DNA from 3 places in the Streptomyces sp. NPDC047515 genome. Region 1 is predicted to be linked to each of the others. Evidence: predicted binding sites of a transcription regulator. Region 1 holds the regulator's gene; each other region holds the start of a gene.
The links. The regulator HrcA, encoded in region 1, represses chaperone genes, less so after heat shock. The targets are predictions, from matches to a motif close to TTNGCACTCNGNNNNNCNGAGTGCNAA.
Positions count from the first base shown of each region.

Region 2: the regulator HrcA is predicted to act here: its motif matches at 1,185-1,211, upstream of groES (co-chaperone GroES).
Region 3: the regulator HrcA is predicted to act here: its motif matches at 2,501-2,527, upstream of groL (chaperonin GroEL).

Region 1 covers NZ_JBEYTM010000001.1:266,993-272,274, forward strand. The annotation lists gene ABZ826_RS01115 (DUF3097 domain-containing protein) at 1-757, opposite strand, end outside; gene ABZ826_RS01120 (MBL fold metallo-hydrolase) at 783-1,505, opposite strand; gene hrcA (heat-inducible transcriptional repressor HrcA) at 1,702-2,718, shown strand; gene dnaJ (molecular chaperone DnaJ) at 2,719-3,855, shown strand; gene ABZ826_RS01135 (nitronate monooxygenase) at 3,980-5,056, shown strand; gene ABZ826_RS01140 (16S rRNA (uracil(1498)-N(3))-methyltransferase) at 5,053-5,282, shown strand, end outside.
Region 2 covers NZ_JBEYTM010000003.1:160,473-165,754, forward strand. The annotation lists gene ABZ826_RS03665 (polysaccharide deacetylase family protein) at 1-302, shown strand, start outside; gene ABZ826_RS03670 (DUF6234 family protein) at 517-999, opposite strand; gene groES (co-chaperone GroES) at 1,363-1,671, shown strand; gene groL (chaperonin GroEL) at 1,772-3,394, shown strand; gene ABZ826_RS03685 (hydroxyacid dehydrogenase) at 3,569-4,597, opposite strand; gene ABZ826_RS03690 (carbohydrate ABC transporter permease) at 4,633-5,282, opposite strand, start outside.
Region 3 covers NZ_JBEYTM010000010.1:11,355-16,636, forward strand. The annotation lists SAM riboswitch class I at 1-92, shown strand, start outside; gene thrC (threonine synthase) at 110-1,411, shown strand; gene ABZ826_RS10975 (MoaD/ThiS family protein) at 1,441-1,719, shown strand; gene ABZ826_RS10980 (cold-shock protein) at 2,142-2,348, shown strand; gene groL (chaperonin GroEL) at 2,689-4,311, shown strand; gene ABZ826_RS10990 (hypothetical protein) at 4,916-5,282, opposite strand, start outside.

The DNA.
Region 1 (5,282 bases):
GGTCCCGGTACGAGCGCACCGTGGAAAGGATCCGCTGCCAGGCCGCCCCCGTGTTCTCCGGCCAGCCCAGCGAGCGGCACACGCCCGTCTTCCAGTCCTGGCCGCGCGGCACCACCGGCCAGGCCGGAATGCCCACGGACGACGGCTTCACCGCCTCCCACACGTCGATGTAGGGATGGCCGACCACCAGCACGTTCGCGTCCGAGACCTGGTCCGCGATCCGGGACTCCTTGGAGCCGGGGACCAGGTGGTCGACCAGGACGCCGAGCCTGGCGTCCGGACCGGGGGAGAACTCCCGCACGATCGCCGGGAGGTCGTCGATGCCCTCCAGATACTCGACGACCACGCCCTCGATCCGCAGGTCGTCACCCCAGACCCGCTCGACCAGCTCCGCGTCGTGGCGGCCCTCCACATAGATGCGGCCCGCCCGCGCCACCCGGGCGCGCGCCCCGGGGACCGCGACCGAACCCGAGGCCGTACGCGTGGGGCGCACGGGACCGGCGGCCGACGGCCGTACCAGCGTGACCACCCGGCCCTCCAGCAGGAAGCCGCGCGGCTCCATCGGGAACACCCGGTGCTTGCCGAAACGGTCCTCCAGGGTCACGGTCGGCCCCTGGGCGGTCTTCTCACAGCGGATCACCGCACCGCAGAATCCGGTGGAGACCTCCTCGACGACCAGATCGGGCTCGGCGGGGACCTCGAGAACGGGGGCGGACCTCTTCCACGGCGGGGTCAGGTCCGGCTGGTAGCTGCGCATCGGATGACGATAGGACGACACCACCTCACGACACGCCGAAGAGGGCGGCCAGCCGGTCGCGCTGGGCCCTGACGAACACCGCGTCCACCACCGCCCCGTGCCCCGGGACGTACACCGCGTCCTCGCCGCCGAGCGCCAGCAGCCGGTCCAGCGCGGCCGGCCAGCGGGACGGCACCGCGTCCCGGCCCGCCTGCGGTTCGCCGGATTCCTCGACCAGGTCGCCGCAGAGCACCACCGTCGGGGCGCCGGGGACGAGCGCCACCAGATCGTGGCCGCTGTGGGCGGGGCCCACATTCGCCAGCAGCACCTGACGGCCGCCACCCAGATCGAGGGTCCACTCGCCGCACACCTCGTGGTGCGGAGCCACCAGCACACCGGTGGCCTCCACGGCGTCGCGCTCGGACACCCCGTGGCGCACCGCGTCGGCGCACAGCTCGTCCGCCCCGCGCTTCAGCAGCCCGGCCATGCCGACCGCTCCGTACACCTGGGCGCCGGAGAACGCCGCGGTGCCCAGCACGTGGTCGAAGTGAGGGTGGCTGAGTGCGATATGCGTCACCCTCCGGCCGAGCAGGGCCTGTGCCTGGGCCCGCACTTCCGCCCCCTCGCGGAGCGTCGATCCGGTGTCGTAGAGCAGCGCGCCGTCCGTTCCGGCCACCAGTGCGACCGTCGCATCCCACCCGGGAAGCCGCCGTCGGCCCACTCCGTGACCGAGTCGCTCCCAGCCGAACTCTTCCCAAGAGGCGTTCATACCGCGACGCTATCCGCAAAAGACCTGCACGGTCTCGCGGCAGCGTGGCCGGTCGCCCTTGCTAGGCCCCCACTCGACCGCCGTACACTGGCCGGGGGATTGCTGGCACTCACGTCGACAGAGTGCCAGGAGAATTCCCGGGAAAGAAAAACAGGAACGGCCCGAGAACCACCGAGGACAGCTGGAGGTGTGCGCGATGCTCAGCGAACGCAGACTCGAAGTGCTGCGCGCCATCGTCCAGGACTATGTCGGCACCGAGGAGCCCGTCGGCTCCAAGGCGCTCACCGAACGGCACAAGCTGGGGGTCTCCCCGGCCACCGTCCGCAACGACATGGCCGTGCTGGAGGACGAGGGCTTCATCGCCCAGCCCCACACCAGCGCGGGACGCATCCCGACGGACAAGGGCTACCGGCTCTTCGTCGACAAGCTCGCGGGCGTCAAGCCCCTCTCGTCGCCGGAACGTCGCGCCATTCACAACTTCCTCGACGGCGCGGTCGACCTCGACGACGTCGTGGGCCGCACCGTTCGGCTGCTCGCGCAGCTGACCCGGCAGGTCGCCATCGTGCAGTACCCCTCGCTGACCCGGTCCACGGTGCGGCATGTGGAACTGCTCTCGCTGGCGTCCGCCCGGCTGATGCTCGTGCTGATCACGGACACCGGCCGGGTCGAACAGCGCATGATCGACTGCCCCGCTCCGTTCGGTGAGATCTCTCTCGCCGATCTGCGGGCCCGGCTCAACAGCCGGGTCGTCGGACGCCGTTTCACGGATGTCCCGCAGTTGGTGCAGGACCTGCCGGAATCCTTCGAGAGCGAGGACCGGGGAACCGTGTCCACCGTGCTCTCCACCCTGCTCGAAACCCTCGTCGAGGAGACGGAGGAGCGGCTGATGATCGGCGGCACCTCCAACCTCACCCGGTTCGGGCACGACTTCCCCGTGATGATCCGGCCGGTGCTGGAGGCATTGGAGGAGCAGGTCGTGCTGCTGAAGCTGCTCGGCGAGGCCAAGGACTCGGGCATGACCGTACGGATCGGGCACGAGAACGCCCACGAGGGGCTCAACTCCACGTCCGTCGTCGCGGTCGGCTACGGTTCGGGCGACGAGGCAGTCGCCAAACTCGGCGTGGTCGGACCGACCCGCATGGACTACCCCGGAACGATGGGAGCGGTACGCGCAGTGGCACGTTACGTCGGACAGATCCTGGCGGAGTCGTAAGTGGCCACGGACTACTACGCCGTACTCGGCGTGCGCCGCGACGCATCTCAGGACGAGATCAAGAAGGCATTCCGGAGGCTCGCCCGTGAGCTGCATCCGGATGTGAACCCCGATCCGAAGACCCAGGAGCGGTTCAAGGAGATCAACGCCGCCTACGAGGTGCTGTCGGACCCGCAGAAGAAGCAGGTCTACGACCTCGGCGGCGATCCGCTGTCCGCCTCCGGCGGCGGTGGCGCGGGCGGATTCGGACAGGGCGGCTTCGGCAACTTCTCCGACATCATGGACGCGTTCTTCGGTACGTCGTCGCAGCGCGGACCCCGTTCGCGCACCCGGCGCGGCCAGGACGCGATGATCCGGCTGGAGATCGATCTCGCGGAGGCCGCGTTCGGCACCACCAAGGACATCCAGGTCGACACGGCCGTCGTCTGCGCGACCTGCAACGGCGAGGGCGCCGCGCCCGGCACCTCCGCCCAGACCTGTGACATGTGCCGCGGCCGCGGTGAGGTCTCCCAGGTCACCCGGTCCTTCCTGGGCCAGGTCATGACCTCGCGGCCCTGTCCGCAGTGCCAGGGCTTCGGCACGGTCGTGCCGACCCCCTGCCCGGAGTGCGCCGGAGACGGCCGCATCCGCTCGCGGCGCACGCTCACCGTGAAGATCCCCGCCGGTGTCGACAACGGCACCCGCATCCAGCTCGCGGGCGAGGGCGAGGTCGGCCCCGGCGGCGGCCCGGCCGGCGATCTGTACGTGGAGATCCACGAGCTGCCGCACTCGGTGTTCCAGCGCCGCGGCGACGATCTGCACTGCACGGTCACCATCCCCATGACGGCGGGCGCGCTCGGCACCAAGGTGCCGCTGGAGACGCTCGACGGCCTGGAGGAGGTCGACATCAGGCCCGGCACCCAGTCCGGCCAGTCCGTCCCGTTGCACGGACGCGGCATCACGCATCTGCGGGGCGGCGGGCGCGGCGATCTGATCGTGCACGTCGAGGTGATGACCCCGACCAAGCTGGACCCGGAGCAGGAGCGACTGCTGCGGGACCTGGCGAAGCTGCGCGGCGAGGAGCGGCCCACCGGCCAGTTCCAGCCCGGACAGCAGGGGCTCTTCTCCCGGCTCAAGGACGCCTTCAACGGCCGCTGACGGTCTCCGCACACCCTTCCTGAACGCCGGACGGGCTCGCTCGCCGAGCCCGTCCGGCGTTTAAGGGCAAAATGGACCGCAGGCCGCGCACGCCGAGGCGTGCGGGACGTGACACGATGCGGTCATGTCATCCGTGTTGACCGATCTCTGCCGGTATCCGATCGTGCAGGCCCCGATGGCGGGTGGCGCGTCCTGTCCCCAGCTTGTCGCCGCCGTCGCCGAGGCGGGCGGGCTGGGTTTCCTCGCCGCCGGGTACAAGACCGCGGACGGCATGTACAACGAGATCAAACAGCTGCGCGGGCTGACCGGTCAGCCCTTCGGCGTCAATCTCTTCATGCCGCAGCCGGGGCTCGCCGACCCGAGCGCCGTCGAGGTGTACCGGCACCAGCTCGCCGGTGAGGCCGCCTGGTACGAGACCCCGCTCGGCGAACCGGACTCCGGCGGCGGCGACGACGGCTACGAGGCGAAACTCGCCATCCTCCTGGAGGACCCGGTGCCGGCCGTCTCGTTCACCTTCGGCTGCCCGACCCGCGACACCCTCGACGCGTTCGCCGGAGTCGGCACGTACACGGTGGTGACGGTCACCACGCCCGAGGAGGCCCAAGTCGCGCAGTGGGCGGGCGCCGACGCGGTCTGCGTCCAGGGCACGGAGGCGGGCGGCCACCAGTCCACCCACCGGGACGATCCGCAGACCGACGGCACCGGGACAGGACTGCTCTCCCTGGTGGCCCAGGTCCGCGAGACGGTAGAAGTACCGATCATCGCCACGGGCGGGCTGATGCGCGGATCCCAGATCGCCGCGGTGCTCGCCGCGGGCGCGGAGGCGGCGCAGCTCGGCACGGCCTTCCTCGTCTGCCCCGAGTCCGGGGCGCATCTGCTGCACAAGCAGGCACTGACCAACCCGCTGTTCGTACGGACCGCCCTGACCCGGGCGTTCTCCGGCCGCCCGGCCCGGGGGCTGGTCAACCGCTTCGTGCGTGAGCACGGCCCGTACGCCCCGGCCGCCTACCCGCAGGTCCACTATCTGACCGCCGGGCTGCGCCAGGCGGCGGCCAGGGCCGGGGACGCCCAGGGCATGGCGCTGTGGGCGGGGCAGGGGCACCGGATGGCACGCGAGCTGCCCGCCGGCCGGCTGGTCGGCCTGCTCGCCGAAGAACTGGACGCCGCACGGACGGCAGTGAGCACAGGGAGTACGCAGTGACCGCACCGGTCTTCGTCGTCGAAAAGGTTCCCGACGGGCCCGAGATCGTCCTGGAAGGAGCCGAGGGGCGCCACGCCGTCTCGGTGAGGCGACTGCGCGCGGGTGAGGACGTCGTGCTGACGGACGGCCACGGCCGTTGGACGGAGGGCGTCGTCAGAGCCGCCGAGGGCAAGGACCGGCTCGTGGTCGCCGACCTGGTGGCCGTCCACGAGGAGCCCCGGCCCAC
Region 2 (5,282 bases), on a different contig from region 1:
AGAAGCAGTTCGGCAAGCGTCCGACCCTCTTCCGCCCGCCGTACGGCAACTACAACGGGGACACGCTCCGCATCGCGAAGTCCTGCGGCATCAAGGCCGTGCCGCTCTGGAACGAGGAGGCGTTCCCGGACCACATGGAATGGCGCGAGGAGGATCAGGACCTGCACCCCGGCGACATCATCCTCACGCACTTCCGCGGCCGGAAGGAGTGGAGCGGCAGCATGACCGACCTGGTCCGCGCGGTCATGAAGACCATCACGGACAAGGGGTACGCCGTGGCCCGGCTGGAGGACTACGTATGAGAAGGGCGCACCGGCTGCTCGCCGGACTGCTGACAGCCGGTGCGCTGCTGACCGCCACCACCGCGTGCGCGCAGTCGGTGGATCCGATCGAACGGCTGGGCCGCAAGGCCGCGCAGAAGATGACCCGGCCGCGGCCGGCGCCCGAGGCCGGCCCGCGGGCGCGTCCGCGCGGCGATCACGGGGCGCCGGGGTCGCTGGTCGTCGTCGCCTGCCCTCAGCCGCCGGAGTCCAGGCACTCGTGGTTGTCGCCGCCGCTGAGGCACTGGTGGCCGGACCGGCCGGGATCGTACGAGGGTGCGGGGGCCGGTGCCGGGTGCGCGCGGCGGTAGTCCTCGTGCCCGGTCAGTACTGTGACCAGACACAGCAGCAGTGCGGCCAGGACCTGGATGCCACCCGCCCAGGGCCAGTTCGAGCGGATCAGGACCACGGCGAACAGGGAGATCACCGCGGCGATCCCGCCGAAGACGAGGACGGGTGTCCAGTCCATCGGCGGCGGACCGGGCGCCTCCCGGCCGCCGAGGTCCAGTCGCGAGACCGTCAGGGAGTAGGCGGCGACCGCGCAGATCAGCCCCTCCAGGGCCACCAGCAGCAGACCCAGCAGCACGTCGAGGCAGCCGTTCACGGTGCGAGAGGGGTGCTGCGTGGCCCAGGGGCGGGGCGGCGGCGGGTTCGACGGTCCGCGCGGAGGTTCGAGCATGAACCCACGGTCGTACGGAACGGTTCGGTCCGCCCCCGCGTTGTCCTTATGGTGTCCGGACTGTTGCCCGGACTGTTGCCCGGACTGTTGCCCGGACTGTTGCCCGGACTGTTGTGCGGTCCGTGGTCCGGGGGTGGGAAGCGGCGGGGGCGGGCAGGGCTTCCGGCACGCCACGACTGGCCGAATTGGCACTCCGCTTGACCGAGTGCTAATCCCGGTCATAGTCTCGGTGCTGGCACTCGCCACTGGAGAGTGCCAGCAGTACTGGCGACTGGCAGGTCCGGCACCCGCGACGACGGATCCACCTGGTCGCCACCCAAAGACTCTTAACCCCGTGAGATCTCCGAAGGGGGAGACCGGATCGTGTCGACCGCCAGCACCAAGGTTGCGATCAAGCCGCTCGAGGACCGCATTGTGGTCCAGCCGCTCGACGCCGAGCAGACCACGGCCTCCGGCCTGGTCATTCCGGACACCGCCAAGGAGAAGCCCCAGGAGGGCGTCGTCCTGGCCGTGGGCCCGGGCCGCTTCGAGAACGGCGAGCGCCTGCCGCTCGACGTCAAGACCGGCGACGTCGTGCTGTACAGCAAGTACGGCGGCACCGAGGTGAAGTACAACGGCGAGGAGTACCTCGTCCTCTCGGCTCGCGACGTTCTCGCGATCATCGAGAAGTAATTCACCCACGTTTGCTTCTGTTCTGCGCCCCTGGCCCCCTGCGAACTAACCAGCCGGGCGGTCGGGGGCGCAGTTCATTTGAGAGGAAAGCTCAGCTCCCATGGCGAAGATTCTGAAGTTCGACGAGGACGCCCGTCGCGCCCTTGAGCGCGGCGTCAACAAGCTTGCCGACACGGTCAAGGTGACGATCGGCCCCAAGGGCCGCAACGTCGTCATCGACAAGAAGTTCGGCGCTCCCACCATCACCAACGACGGTGTCACCATCGCGCGCGAGGTCGAGCTCGACGACCCGTACGAGAACCTCGGCGCCCAGCTGGTGAAGGAAGTGGCGACCAAGACCAACGACGTCGCGGGTGACGGTACGACCACCGCCACCGTGCTGGCCCAGGCGCTCGTCCGCGAGGGTCTGCGCAACGTCGCCGCGGGTGCTTCCCCGGCCGCCCTGAAGAAGGGCATCGACGCCGCGGTCAAGGCCGTGTCCGAGGAGCTCCTCGCGACCGCCCGTCCGATCGACGACAAGAGCGACATCGCCGCCGTCGCCGCGCTCTCCGCGCAGGACCCGCAGGTCGGCGAGCTCATCGCGGACGCGATGGACAAGGTCGGCAAGGACGGTGTCATCACCGTCGAGGAGTCCAACACCTTCGGTCTGGACCTCGACTTCACCGAGGGCATGGCCTTCGACAAGGGCTACCTGTCCCCGTACATGGTGACCGACCAGGAGCGTATGGAGGCCGTCCTCGACGACCCGTACATCCTGATCCACCAGGGCAAGATCGGCTCGATCCAGGAGCTGCTCCCGCTGCTGGAGAAGGTCATCCAGGCCGGTGGCTCCAAGCCGCTGCTGATCATCGCCGAGGACGTCGAGGGCGAGGCGCTGTCGACCCTCGTCGTCAACAAGATCCGTGGCACCTTCAACGCCGTCGCGGTGAAGGCCCCGGGCTTCGGTGACCGCCGCAAGGCCATGCTCGGCGACATCGCCACCCTCACCGGTGCGACCGTCATCGCCGAGGAGGTCGGCCTCAAGCTCGACCAGGCCGGTCTGGACGTGCTGGGCACCGCCCGCCGCGTCACCGTCTCCAAGGACGACACGACGATCGTGGACGGCGGCGGCGAGCCCGGCGACGTCAAGGGCCGGGTCAACCAGATCAAGGCCGAGATCGAGGCCACGGACTCCGACTGGGACCGCGAGAAGCTCCAGGAGCGCCTCGCGAAGCTGGCCGGCGGCGTGTGCGTGATCCGTGTCGGTGCCGCCACCGAGGTGGAGTTGAAGGAGAAGAAGCACCGTCTGGAGGACGCCATCTCCGCGACCCGCGCCGCGGTCGAGGAGGGCATCGTCTCCGGTGGTGGCTCCGCCATCGTCCACGCCGTCAAGGTCCTCGACGGCAACCTCGGCAAGACCGGCGACGAGGCCACCGGTGTCGCGGTCGTGCGCCGCGCCGCGGTCGAGCCGCTGCGCTGGATCGCCGAGAACGCGGGCCTCGAGGGTTACGTCATCACCTCGAAGGTCGCCGAGCTCGACAAGGGCCAGGGCTTCAACGCCGCGACCGGCGAGTACGGCGACCTGGTGAAGGCCGGCGTCATCGACCCGGTCAAGGTCACCCGCTCCGCGCTGGAGAACGCCGCGTCCATCGCGTCGCTGCTGCTCACGACCGAGACGCTGGTCGTCGAGAAGCCGGCCGAGGAAGAGGCCGAGGCCGGTCACGGCCACGGTCACTCGCACTAGTGCCCCTCCCGGCGACGTTCGCCCTGTCGATCGTCGCCGGTCACGGCACCAGCGTGTAGCTCCACCCGGACACTGAGGCCCGGTACCCCGTCGCGGGGTACCGGGCCTCGGCATGTGCGGCGTTCCCGGGCCGGGGATGCCGCCGGGAGGTGCGGGCAGGGGATGGAGCCCGCGTCAGGCCGAGTGCGGCAGCACCTCCGGCAGCACCGGGTCCGCGAAGGGCAGACCCCGTACGTACCGTTCCGTCTCGTCCAGCGCCTGGTCGGCCATCCGGTGCAGCTCATCGCCCAGCGAACCCGCGACATGCGGCGTGAGCAGTACATTCGGCAGGTCGTACAACGGCGAGTGCGCGGGCGGGAGTTCGGGCTCCGTCACATCCAGCACCGCGTGCAGCCGGCCGGCCGTCAGCTCGGGCAGCAGTGCCTCCTCGTCGACCAGCGAACCCCGTGCCGTGTTGATCAGCGTCGTCCCGGTCGCCATGGCCGACAGCTGAGCCGCGCCGATCAGATGGCGCGTCTGGGGAAGCTGCGGCGCGTGCACCGAGACGACCGAGCTGCTCGCGCACAGCTCGTCGAGCGAGGTGAGCCGTACGCCCAGTTGAGCCGCCTGCGGCCCGTCCACGTACGGGTCGTACAGCAGGACGTCCAGATCGAAGGGGCGCAGCAGCTCGATCACGCGCCGGCCGATGCGGGAGGCGCCGATGATACCGACCGTACGGCGGTAGTTGCCCCAGCCGTTGAGTTCCGCGAGCCAGTCGTGGTCGGCGCGCAGGGTGCGATAGCGGTCCGCGGAGCTCAGGACCCGCTTGCCCGCGAAGAGGATCGCGGCGAGGGTGAATTCGGCGACGGGCAGCGCGTTGGCCCCGGCCGCCGAGGTGACGGCGAGCCCGCGCTCCCAGCAGGCGTCGGTGATGTGGTGCTTCACGGAACCCGCCGCATGCACCACGGCGCGCAGCCGGGGCGCGGCCGACAGCACCTCGGCGGTGAGCGGAGTCACGCCCCAGCAGGTGAACAGCACCTCGGCCTCGGCGAGCGCGGCGGCCACCTCGGGCGTCGGGTCGGCCAGGTCGTGGGCGACGAGGTAGGGGTCGGTGCGGGTGAGGGCGGCCAGCCGGGTGCGATGGCGGTCGGCGAGCAGGCGGTCGGCGACGCCGGGGCCCATCGCGAGCAGGGCCGTCGGCCGGTTGTCAGTGGCGTGGGGCATGGTGGGACTCGTACTCCTCAGGGCTCGCGCGGTGGTCACTTGACGCTGCCGGCGGTCAGACCGGCCTTCCAGTGCCGCTGCAGCGAGACGAAGGCGACGATCAGGGGGATGACGGCGAGGAGCGAGCCGGTGACGACGAGCGGATAGAAGCTCGGCTCGCCATGGGTGTTGGTGTTCCAGGAGTACAGGCCGAGGCTCAGCGGGAAGAGCTTGCGGTCCGAGAGCATCACGAGGGGGAGGAAGAAGTTGTTCCAGATCGCGGTGAACTGGAAGAGGAAGACGGTCACGAAGCCCGGCATGACCATGCGCAGCCCGATGGACCAGAAGACGCGCAACTCGCCGGCTCCGTCGATACGGGCGGCCTCCAGGGCCTCGTTCGGTATGTAGCCGGTGCTGAACACCCGGGCGAGATACACGCCGAACGGGTTGACCAGCACCGGGATCAGCACGGACCAGTAGGTGTTGACCAGGCCGGTCTTGGAGGCCAGGAGATACATCGGCAGGGCGAGCGCCGTGGTGGGGACGAGCACGCCCATCAGCACGAGGCCGAACAGCTTCTCCTTGCCCCGGAATTCGTACTTGTCGAAGGCGTACCCCGCGGCGACGCAGATCAGCGAGCAGACGATCGCCCCGCCGCCCGCGTAGAGAAGGCTGTTGAGGTACCAGCGGAAGTAGATCCCGTCGC
Region 3 (5,282 bases), on a different contig from region 1:
AAGTCCCGGCAACCCTCCCGCCGACCGCGAGGTCAGGTGGGGAAGGTGCCAATTCCGTCTCGTGGCGAAACGCGCCGCGAGGAAGATGAGGAGAAAGGGCCTCGCCTCCATGGCTGCGCAGACTGTTGCAGTAAGCACCGATTCTTCCACCGACGCCGTCGACCTCGGCCCCGCCGCGGCGCTTTCCTGCCGCGAATGCGGCGAGCGCTTCGAACTCGGCCCCCTTTTCGCCTGCGCGTCCTGTTTCGGGCCGCTCGAAGTGGCGTACGACCTGCCGACCGGCTCCCCGGACGAGCTGAAGAAGCGCATCGAGGCCGGACCCGACAACATCTGGCGGTACGCGCCGCTGCTGCCGGTTCCCGCGAATGTCGCGGACAAGCCCAACATCAACCCCGGCTTCACCAAGCTGGTCAAGGCCGACAACCTCGCCCGTGAGCTGGGTGTCACCGGCGGTCTGTACGTCAAGGACGACTCCGGCAACCCGACGCACTCCTTCAAGGACCGCGTCGTCGCGATCGCCGTCGAGGCCGCCCGCGCCTTCGGTTTCACCACCCTCTCCTGCTCCTCCACCGGCAACCTCGCCGGTGCGGTGGGCGCCGCCGCCGCCCGCGCCGGCTTCCGCTCCTGCGTGTTCATCCCGCACGACCTGGAGCAGGGCAAGGTCGTCATGGCCGCGGTGTACGGCGGTGAGCTGGTCGGCATCGAGGGCAACTACGACGACGTCAACCGCTTCTGCTCGGAGCTCATCGGCGACCCGCTCGGCGAGGGCTGGGGCTTCGTCAACGTCAACCTGCGCCCGTACTACGGCGAGGGCTCCAAGACCCTGGCGTACGAGATCTGCGAGCAGCTCGGCTGGCGGCTGCCCGACCAGATCGTCATCCCGATCGCGTCCGGCTCGCAGCTCACGAAGATCGACAAGGGTCTTCAGGAGCTGATCAAGCTGGGCCTGGTCGAGGACAAGCCGTACAAGATCTTCGGCGCCCAGGCCGAGGGCTGCTCCCCGGTCTCCACCGCCTTCAAGGCCGGTCACGACGTCGTGCGGCCCCAGAAGCCGAACACCATCGCCAAGTCCCTGGCGATCGGCAACCCGGCCGACGGCCCCTACGTCCTGGACATCGCCCGCCGCACCGGCGGCGCGGTCGAGGACGTCGACGACGAGCAGGTCGTCGCGGCGATCAAGCTGCTGGCGCGCACCGAGGGCATCTTCGCGGAGACGGCCGGCGGGGTGACGGTCGGCGTGACGAAGAAGCTGATCGAGGCCGGTCTGCTCGACCCGGCGCTGACCACCGTCGTGCTCAACACGGGCGACGGCCTCAAGACCCTGGACGCGGTGGCCGCCACCTCGCAGGCGACCGCGACGATCCGGCCGAGCCTGGACGCGTTCCGCGCCGCCGGCCTCGCCACCAGCTGACCACCCGAGACCGAAGGAAGGCACCCACCATGAGCGTCAAGGTCCGTATCCCCACCATCCTCCGCACCTACACGGGCGGCCAGGCCGAGGTCCCGGCCGAGGGCTCGACCCTCTCCCAGGTCATCGAGTCCCTGGAGCAGAACCACCCGGGCATCGCCGCCCGCGTCCTGGACGACCAGGGCAAGCTGCGCCGCTTCGTGAACGTGTACGTCAACGACGACGACGTGCGCTTCGAGGGCGGTCTGGAGACGGCGACGCCGGACGGCGCCGGAATCTCGATCATCCCGGCCGTCGCGGGCGGCTGCTGACCCTGCGTCCGACTGCACAGCGTTATAGGAATTGCCCCCTCTGCGAGAGAAGCGGAGGGGGCAATTCTGCATGGTTGAGCGCGGTACAGTGTGGGAAGTCCCCCCAGCTGCCCGTGCCGCCCGCATATGAGAATGCGCCGGGTCGCGACAAGATGCAGCCAAAGTGTGCGATCTCCTTGCGCCATAAGTCACTTTTGCCCGGCCCGACTTGCCCGGGAATCCCATGAATTCCACATATTCGGGCGTTCGGCGCTGCCCGGAATTCTCGTCCGATTGACCTGTTGCAGAGGGCAGTTGGGCAGATACATTCGGCCGCGGTCGACGCGTTCCGGCGCACACACCCTCTCCTGTCGGAGGGTGAGTTCTGACCCGGGTCCGCGAAGTGCGGTCCTGCGCAAGGGCCAGTAATAGGGGAGTTAGGCATGGCTCAGGGCACCGTCAAGTGGTTCAACGCGGAGAAGGGGTACGGCTTCATCGCGGTCGACGGTGGTGCGGATGTTTTCGTCCACTACAGCGCGATCCAGATGGACGGGTACCGCACCCTTGAAGAGGGTCAGCGAGTTGAGTTCGAGATCTCGCAGGGCCAGAAGGGGCCGCAGGCGGACATGGTCAAGCTCGCCGTCGGCTGAGCTCGACGCGGTCGGCCAACGACACCACTCGCGCACGGAGGGCCCGTACCCCTGGGGTACGGGCCCTCCGTGCGTCCGCGTCCGGGCCTTCCGCGCGTCCGTGTCCGGGCCCTCCGCGCGGAGTCGTCGTTGTCCACATCCCGAGGGGGACGCTTGCACTCTCGGGGGTCGAGTGCTAATCATTGCGTTAGCACTCTCCAGGTGAGAGTGACAGAACTTGGACCGGGCCGGTGAGGCCCGCAGGTCCGGTGGGGCAAGGAACCACCGGTCACGCAGGCCGTCCGTCGCGGGCGCCACTCGGTCCGGAGAAATCCACCCCTGTCCGGGAGGACCACTTCACATGGCCAAGATCATCGCGTTCGACGAGGAGGCCCGGCGCGGTCTCGAGCGCGGCATGAACCAGCTCGCCGACGCCGTCAAGGTCACCCTTGGCCCCAAGGGTCGCAACGTCGTCCTTGAGAAGAAGTGGGGTGCCCCCACGATCACCAACGATGGTGTTTCCATCGCCAAGGAGATCGAGCTGGAGGACCCGTACGAGAAGATCGGTGCGGAGCTGGTCAAGGAGGTCGCCAAGAAGACGGACGACGTCGCCGGCGACGGTACGACCACCGCCACCGTTCTCGCCCAGGCGCTCGTCCGCGAGGGCCTTCGCAACGTTGCCGCGGGTGCCAACCCGATGGCCCTCAAGCGGGGTATCGAGAAGGCCGTCGAGGCCGTCTCCGCCGCCCTCCTGGAGCAGGCCAAGGACGTGGAGACCAAGGAGCAGATCGCTTCGACCGCCTCCATCTCCGCCGCCGACACCCAGATCGGCGAGCTCATCGCCGAGGCCATGGACAAGGTCGGCAAGGAAGGCGTCATCACCGTCGAGGAGTCCCAGACCTTCGGTCTGGAGCTGGAGCTCACCGAGGGTATGCGCTTCGACAAGGGCTACATCTCGGCGTACTTCGCCACCGACATGGAGCGCATGGAGTCGTCCCTCGACGACCCGTACATCCTGATCGTGAACTCCAAGGTCAGCAACGTGAAGGACCTCCTTCCGCTGCTGGAGAAGGTCATGCAGTCCGGCAAGCCGCTGCTGATCATCGCCGAGGACGTCGAGGGCGAGGCCCTGTCGACCCTGGTCGTCAACAAGATCCGTGGCACCTTCAAGTCCGTCGCCGTCAAGGCCCCGGGCTTCGGTGACCGCCGCAAGGCCATGCTCGGCGACATCGCCATCCTCACCGGTGGCACCGTCATCTCCGAGGAGGTCGGCCTCAAGCTGGAGAACGCCGGTCTCGACCTGCTCGGCCGCGCCCGCAAGGTCGTCATCACCAAGGACGAGACCACGATCGTCGACGGTGCCGGTGACAGCGACCAGGTCCAGGGTCGTGTCAACCAGATCCGCGCCGAGATCGAGAACTCCGACTCGGACTACGACCGCGAGAAGCTCCAGGAGCGCCTCGCGAAGCTGGCCGGCGGCGTGGCCGTCATCAAGGCCGGCGCCGCGACCGAGGTCGAGCTCAAGGAGCGCAAGCACCGCATCGAGGACGCGGTGCGCAACGCCAAGGCCGCCGTCGAGGAGGGCATCGTCGCCGGTGGTGGCGTGGCTCTGCTCCAGGCCTCGGCCGTCTTCGAGAAGCTGGAGCTCTCGGGTGACGAGGCGACCGGCGCCAACGCCGTCAAGCTGGCGCTGGAGGCCCCGCTGAAGCAGATCGCCGTCAACGGTGGTCTTGAGGGCGGCGTCGTCGTCGAGAAGGTGCGCAACCTGGCCGTCGGCCACGGTCTGAACGCCGCGACCGGCGAGTACGTCGACATGATCGCCGAGGGCATTCTCGACCCGGCGAAGGTCACGCGCTCCGCCCTGCAGAACGCCGCGTCCATCGCCGCGCTGTTCCTCACCACCGAGGCCGTCATCGCCGACAAGCCGGAGAAGGCCGCCGCGGCCGCTCCGGGCGGCATGCCGGGCGGTGACATGGACTTCTGATCCTGACGGATCGGTAGTTCCCGCACAGCTTTGCCGCATCGGCCCCTGGGACCAGCTGGTCCCAGGGGCCGATGTCGTTTCCGGGGCGGGGACGGTGCTTGCGCGCCCTGAGCTCCTCCTAGCGTGCGAAGACCATCCGTGATCTTGCGTGGGTATCCCCGGCTTCAGCCGGGGAGGGAAACGCATCCTTGGCCCGGAGGCGCGCAGCGCCGGAGTTCTCTGCGTCTCCGTCGTGACGGTCCGCGAGCGGTCGACGAGGTGGAGCGCGGCAGTTCCGACGGCGAACGGGCCGGTGGGGCGCGGCAGCCCGGCCTTCGGCAGCGAGGAGCGGCGGGCCCGTCCGGCCGCGGCGGCGGGCGACGGCATGGCGCCCGTGGCCAGTAGCGCCGAAGCCGCCGGCCCGGTGACGAGCGCCTGACGGCGGTTGAGGGTACGACTGTGGTCGTGCGGGACAACGGTCACGTGGGCTCCCCGTAGATGCGCGGTGGACGCGCCCACGATGCCCGCCGGAGCATCGTGGGTGCGTGATACCGCAGTCCCCATTTCCCCATGGACGCCTGGCTCCCCGGTATGACGGGGCGCCGGACGCCGCGACGCCCCGCCCCTACGGGAGCCGGTCGAGGAGCCAGGTGCAGAGCTCCTCCGTCACGAGGGTGTGCCCCTCGTTCCGGGACGCGAGCCTGTACTCGTCCAGCCCGCCCTCTCCGTAGGGGAGTTCCGAGATGCTCGCGTACAGCTCCTCGTCCGTGTCCAGGTCGCGGACGTCGACCGCGCTGACGGCGGGGACGAAGCAGTGCGAGCGGATCAGTACGTCGGTCTTGAACCCGAGGAGGGGATTGAGGGCGTTGAAGGCGTCGGCGAGGATGCCGAAGCCCTCCAGCGAGCCACCGGGCGCGCCGTCGATCTCGGGCAGTCCGGACGTACGCACCTCGTTGGTCTTCAGTGTCACCACCCGCAGTTTCGCGACGAGT